Regions from separate parts of the Bradyrhizobium sp. CCBAU 11430 genome, predicted to be linked through region 1. Evidence: predicted binding sites of a transcription regulator. Region 1 holds the regulator's gene; each other region holds the start of a gene.
What was found. Region 1 encodes LexA, which represses DNA repair genes until DNA is damaged. Its sites were predicted from a motif close to TGTTCNNNNTGTGTTCNG; they were not measured.
Positions count from the first base shown of each region.

Region 1 (2,266 bases):
GCAGGACGGCCCAAACTTCATGCGGCGACGAGGTGCGGCGGCGCTCGCCGATCGAATTTCGTGAAACAAAAACCCACCGGGCTCGCCGGCATCGGCCGGCGACGGCATTTCAATCCTGGCCCCGGACCCGCCGGGCCGGAGGGCGTCAGCCGATCGGCAGTCGCGTGACCGTCGGGCGACTGTCGGCGATGATCTGCGGCTTGTGCTCGCGCTCGCCGATCGGCTGGGTCACCGGCAGTTGCAGCACGGTTGCGCGCTGGCCCTCGACGAGCTGCGTCACCAGCACGGATTTGCCGTCCGGGAATTCGATCGCATCATGATGGCGATCGGGAATGTGCGGATCGATCTTGCCGAACTTGCCGACGCGGGAGTTGACGGTGCGCGTCCAGATCCAGCGGTTGTCGTAACGGACGTTATCGGCGAAGGCGAGCTCCGTTCCCGGCAGCAGGCAGACCGCGACGGAGAGATCGGCTTCGGAGGCGAAGCCGCGCGTCGAGGTGCCGCGGAATGTTGTCGTGACGATCGTCTCGCCGACTTCTGCGGGGCGCGTCGCGACGGCATGCAGGCTGTAGTCACACATCGGGTGCTCCTCTATGCAGAGATAGCGACCCGCACCCCTTTTGGAGGCGCAGGCCCCTACCAGAGTGGAAGCACGTGACGGTCTGCTTGGTTGTAGGCAAATCTGCGGCTGGGATCCGCGAGCCCCGATCACATTATCTTTTCCATCTTTTCCGAATTCGATAGGAACAAAGTCGGCTTCCGTGCATTTGGCAGGCGCGCGTCAACGACCGGCGAAACCAGCCAGCCCGAGTATCGTCAGCTCGGCTGCGTGCGCGCTGCATTGCGGTTGTTGCGGATTTTCTGGATCACGGCCGTGTCCTAGCCGACATGATGATGCGACCAGCGTTGCTGCGGCTGCGCTCAAACGATCCGGCGCATTTGGGCTGTCCCCCTCGAACTCGCAAGGCCGCGAAGCGATGTTGCTTCCCGCGGCCTGCCGAGGATGTCGCGAAAGGGGGAGGGGCCGGACAATCTGTGCAGAACCAGAAAGACTATCCAGCCGGAGCGGACCATCATCCGCTCCAATCTCTGATCGGCGATGCCGACCGAAGGCGCGCGCGAGGCGCTGAAGACTCCGGTATCAGTACTTGCGGTAAAGCCCGATCAGCTTGCCCTGAATCTTCACGCGGTTCGGCGGCAGGATGCGCACCTCGTAAGCGGCATTGGCGGGCTCCAGCGCGATCGAGGCGCCGCGGCGGCGGAAGCGCTTGAGCGTGGCTTCCTCGTCGTCGATCAGCGCCACCACGATGTCGCCGGTATCGGCGCTCTCGTTGCGCTGGATCAGCGCCATGTCGCCGTCGAGGATGCCGGCCTCGACCATGGAATCGCCGCGCACTTCGAGCGCGTAATGCTCGCCGGAGCCGAGCATGTCTGGAGGCACGCTGATGGTGTGGCTGCGGGTCTGCAACGCCTCGATGGGGGTGCCGGCCGCGATGCGGCCCATCACGGGCACCGCAACGGGCCGCTCGCCCTCGTCCGCGGACGGGCTGGAGCTCGCGCGCAGCTTGCCGAGATTGCCCTCGATGACGCTTGGCGTGAAGCCGCGTCGGTTGCCGGCGGCAGCTTGGAGCTCCGGCAGCTTGATCACTTCGATGGCCCGGGCGCGGTTGGGCAGCCGGCGGATGAAGCCGCGCTCCTCGAGTGCGGTGATCAGGCGGTGGATGCCTGACTTCGAGCGCAGGTCGAGCGCATCCTTCATCTCGTCGAAGGACGGCGGCACGCCGCTTTCCTTCAAGCGTTCGCTGATGAACCGCAGAAGCTCGTATTGTTTGCGCGTTAACATCTCGACCAAAGTCCCCCGGTTGATGTCGTTCGATTCCGAGACGATGAGTTCAGCGATAAGCCGCTACATCCTCGAAACAAATCATGAACGGACACTATATGTTCGATACATGTTCCGCAACTGCTTAATTTACCGTGAACAGAGCGAAACTCGCCGAATGCGTGTGGCCGCGCAGTTCAGACGGGGAGCCGCAGCACTTCGCAGGGGCTGCCGGCCTCGGCCTTTGGCGCAAGCGGTGCGCGCACGAGAAGTACCTGTGCTGCAGCAAGATTCGCAAGCAGAGAGGAGTCTTGATGGCTGACGGGAAGGGCGACGAGCGTGCCGTCGTCGCGCGGCTCCAGGCGCGCGCGCAGATAATCCTCGCGCTGGTCATTGGCGCCGAGATCGCGGCCCAGCACGGCGCGCTCGCGATGGTGATGAATC
Region 1 is NZ_LBJV01000050.1:29,554-31,819, forward strand. It holds gene XI04_RS13700 (hypothetical protein) at 146-580, opposite strand; gene lexA (transcriptional repressor LexA) at 1,142-1,843, opposite strand; gene XI04_RS13710 (molybdopterin molybdotransferase MoeA) at 2,020-2,266, opposite strand, start outside.

Region 2 (2,266 bases), on a different contig from region 1:
TGGCGGCGCGCTGGTGGCGACCGGCTACCAGGCCTCCACCACCACCTCGAAGAAGACCGAAGAGATCCGCATCACGCTCGACAAGGGCAATGTGAAGGATTTTGCGATCCTGCCGGAGCCGCCGGTCGATCCGGACCGCGTCGTCGTCACCGACGCGCATCGCCGCGGCGTCTGGGACCCCATGACGGCCTCGCTGCTGCGCGTGCCCGGCAATGGCGACCCAGTCTCGCCGGACGCCTGCCACAACTCGGCCCCGGTGTTCGACGGCCGCATGCGCTACGATCTCAAGCTCGATTTCAAGCGCATGGAGAATGTGAAGGCGGAGAAGGGCTATCACGGCCCGGTGGTGGTCTGTTCGCTCTATTTCGTGCCCGTCGCCGGCTACATCCCCGACCGCCCCGTGATCAAATATCTCGCCGCCCAGCGCAACATCGAGATTGCGTTTGCCCCCGTCGCCGGCACCCGCGTCCTGGTCCCGTTCTGGCTGAAAGTGCCGACGCCCCTGGGGCCGGCCATGCTGGAAGCGACCAGCTTCATCACCACGGCCCAGCCGCCAAGGGTGGCGAAGACGCAGTAAGCGGCGGCGGTGGTCCCGTTTACCCTCCCCTGGAGGGGGAGGGTCGATCGCGCGCAGCGCGAGCGGGGTGGGGTGATCTCTCCACACGAAGACTGCCCGTGGGGAGAGATCACCCCGCCCCGTCACGCATCTCGCTTCGCTCGCTCGCGTGCCGACCCTCCCCCTCCAGGGGAGGGTAAGGGATCTCGCAAAATCAACCACTTACCTACTGTGCATGGGGTTGTTTTCGCAAAAATTGGTCCCGGCGGCTCCGGTCCCGGAATCCATTTGACTCCTCCCCGATTCTGATTCGACTCCGCGCCGTCCCCAACTTAAGGCTTTGCGCCATCGAAACGTCACTTGTACGGCAGCCCAAAACTCCATCTAGTTGCAGCCAACAAGACTCCCGCGACATGTTGCGTGAACGGAACATGACTCCGGGGGGAGTCAGCGATTCGGCCGCGATTCGTTCTAGAGTCGTTCCGAAGCTTAAGACCAACGGGAAAAGCGTCGCAAAGTGAGACAGTTGCGCGAGGTTTTTCTCCCTCGCCCCGCTTGCGGGGAGAGGGTCGGGGTGAGGGGGAGTCTCCACAGATGCGGTGACAGATGGACTCGCGGAGAGTCCCCCTCACCCGGCGCTTTGCGCCGACCTCTCCCCGCAAGCGGGGCGAGGTGACTTCCAAGCGCTGCCCGCCCCCGCCCACAACAGCACTGACATTCGCCCAAATCGCCACTACCTAATCCCCCAGATGCCCTTTTCCTCCTCCCCCTTCGCTTCCGAGCGCGCGCCGTCCGATCGCGTGCCTGGCGCCGGCGTCACTGCGGTGCTCGGGCCGACCAACACCGGCAAGACCCATCTCGCCATCGAGCGGATGCTGGCGCACCCTTCCGGGATGATCGGGCTGCCGCTGCGCCTCTTGGCGCGCGAGGTCTACAACAAGATCGCCGCGCGGGTCGGAGCCGAGGCGGTCGCGCTCGTCACCGGCGAGGAGAAGATCAAGCCGAAGAGCCCGCGCTATTGGGTGTCGACCGTCGAGGCGATGCCGCGCGACCTCGACGTCTCCTTCCTTGCCGTCGACGAGGTCCAGATCGCCAGCGATCTCGAACGCGGCCACGTCTTCACCGATCGCATCCTCAACCGCCGCGGCCGCGACGAGACGCTGCTCTTGGGCGCCGCCACCATGCGCCCGATCATCGAGCGGCTGTTGCCGGGCGTGTCCATGATCACGCGGCCGCGCCTGTCGCAGCTGGAATTCGCTGGCGATCGCAAGATCACGCGCCAGCCGCGCCGCACCGCGATCGTCGCGTTCTCGGCCGATGAAGTCTACGCCATCGCCGAGCTGATCCGCCGCCAGCATGGCGGCGCCGCGGTGGTGCTGGGCTCGCTCAGCCCACGCACGCGCAATGCGCAGGTGGCGATGTTCCAGAACGGCGATGTCGATTATCTCGTCGCCACCGACGCCGTCGGCATGGGCCTCAATCTCGACGTCGACCACGTCGCCTTCGCCTCCGACCGCAAGTTCGACGGCTACCAGTTCCGCCGGCTGACGCCGTCCGAATTCGCGCAGATCGCGGGGCGCGCCGGCCGCGCCACGCGCAACGGCACTTTCGGCACCACCGGCCGCTGCGCACCGTTCGAGCCCGAGCTCGTCAACGCGCTGCAGAACCACACCTTCGATCCCGTGAAGATGCTGCAATGGCGCAACGCCA
Region 2 is NZ_LBJV01000059.1:146,971-149,236, forward strand. It holds gene XI04_RS19645 (DUF3108 domain-containing protein) at 1-577, shown strand, start outside; gene XI04_RS19650 (helicase-related protein) at 1,306-2,266, shown strand, end outside.
Region 2: a site for LexA is predicted at 1,024-1,041, ahead of XI04_RS19650 (helicase-related protein). Genes of this name have one in related genera too.

Region 3 (2,266 bases), on a different contig from region 1:
CTGGTCGTCGACGGCGCCGGCAAGATGCACCACCGCCGGATCGACATTGGCGAAGGCCGGCGCCTTGTCCTTCAATTCTGTGACGATGCGCTCGGCGACCTTGGGGCCGACCCCGGGCGTACGCGCCACCGCCGCCTTGTCGCGCAGCGCAATCGCATTGGCGAGGTCGGAAGGCGCCAGCGTGCCGAGCACGGCGAGTGCGACCTTGGCGCCGACGCCCTGCACGGTCTGGAGCAGGCGAAACCATTCCCGCTCCTGGTCGGTGCGAAAGCCGAACAGCTTGATCTGGTCCTCACGGACATAGGTCTCGATCGACAGCACGGCGGCCTCGCCCGGCGAGGGCAAATGCTGCAGCGTGCGCGAGGAGCAATGCACCTGATAGCCGACGCCGCCGACGTCGAGGATCACGAAATCCTCGCCGTAGGAATCGATCAGGCCCTTGAGCTTGCCGATCATAACCCCGCCACCTTCAGCCTGAGCGCGGTGCTCTGGCGGTGATGGGCGTGGGTGATGGCGATGGCGAGCGCGTCGGCGGCATCCGCTGACGGCGGCTCGGCCTTGGGCAGCAAGATCTTCAGCATCATCGCGATCTGTTGCTTGTCGGCATGGCCGGCGCCGACCACCGTCTTCTTGACCTGGTTCGGCGCGTATTCGGCGACAGAGATGCCGAACATCGCGGGCGCCAGCATGGCGACGCCGCGGGCCTGGCCGAGCTTCAGCGTCGCAACGCCGTCCTTGTTGACGAAGGTCTGCTCGACCGCGGCTTCCATCGGCCTGTGGCCGGACAGCACGGACGCGAGCCCCTCATGGATCGCGAGCAGCCGGCTCGCCAGCGGCAAATCGTCCGGTGGTTCCACCGAGCCGCAGGCGACGTAGATCAGACGGTTGCCCTCAGCCTCGATCACGCCCCAGCCGGTGCGGCGCAGGCCGGGGTCGATGCCGATGATGCGAACGGGGCCACGAATCGGGAGCACGGTCATGGGCCAGTGATAGCGGCTGGCCGTCGTGGGGGAAACAGAAACAGAACGGAAGTAACAGGGGAAGTGGGATATCGTCAGTGAGGCGGGAATTGTTGCCCGCCACGACGCGCGCCGTCATCCCCGCGAAAGCGGGGAATCCAGTACGCCGCGGCTTCTCCGTATCTCGCCGGCTTCGCTGGAATACTGGGTCGCCCGGTCAAGCCGGGCGACGACAGCGGAGGGTGAGGTCCTACCCGCCCATCTTCGCGACCAGCGCGTCTGACACCTCGAAATTGGCGTAGACGTGCTGGACGTCGTCGTGCTCGTTCAGCAGATCCATCAGCTTGAGCAGCTTCTCGCCGGTCTCGTCGTCGACCGCGACCGTGTTCTGCGGCTTCCAGATCAGCGCGGCCTTGCGCGGCTCGCCGAACTTGGTCTCCAGCGCCTTGGCGACGTCGCGATAGCCTTCGGTCGAGGCGTAGATCTCGTGACCGGCTTCGCCGGAGACGACATCGTCGGCGCCGGCCTCGATCGCCGCATCGAGCACGGCGTCGTCGGAGGCCACGCTGCGGTCGTATTCGATGATTCCGGTGCGATCGAACATGAAGGACACCGAGCCGGTTTCGCCGAGATTGCCGCCCGACTTGGTGAAGAAGGAGCGGATGTCGGAGGCGGCGCGGTTGCGGTTGTCGGTCAGCGCCTCGACGATGACGGCGACGCCGCCGGGGCCATAGCCCTCGTAGCGGATCTCGTCATAGTTCTCGCCCTCATTGCCGAGCGCCTTCTTGACGGCGCGCTCGATATTGTCCTTCGGCATGTTCTCCTGGCGCGCCGCGATGATGGCGGCGCGCAGGCGGGGGTTCATGTTGGGGTCGGGCGTGCCCAGCTTGGCCGCGACGGTGATTTCCCGCGCCAGCTTGCCGAACAGCTTCGACTTCTGGGCATCCTGCCGCCCCTTGCGGTGCATGATGTTCTTGAATTGGGAATGTCCGGCCATGCGTGGTCTCTCGGGGGTCTCTTGGAAGCGTACGCCAATGAGGGTGGGAAACGCGGCCTTATAGGCCGCCAACCCACCGGAATGAAAGGGTCTCGGATACTTTAAGGTAACACCGTACAGGCCCCTGCCTAGAGGTGAGGCATCGTTAACCCTGACTTCATTCCAGCCTGCGAAAATAACCTCCGAGCGTCCCCCGACAAGAGAGACCTGATGGCATTCGGACTATTTCGGAAGCGTCTGCCGGATATGGCCGCGCCGGTGGCAGCCGCAGAGGCCGCGCCGCCGGTGACCCAGTCCGAGCCCGCCCCAG
Region 3 is NZ_LBJV01000056.1:69,226-71,491, forward strand. It holds gene ruvA (Holliday junction branch migration protein RuvA) at 1-456, opposite strand, end outside; gene ruvC (crossover junction endodeoxyribonuclease RuvC) at 453-980, opposite strand; gene XI04_RS17190 (YebC/PmpR family DNA-binding transcriptional regulator) at 1,210-1,956, opposite strand; gene XI04_RS17195 (methyl-accepting chemotaxis protein) at 2,167-2,266, shown strand, end outside.
Region 3: a site for LexA is predicted at 1,011-1,028, ahead of ruvC (crossover junction endodeoxyribonuclease RuvC). Genes of this name have one in related genera too.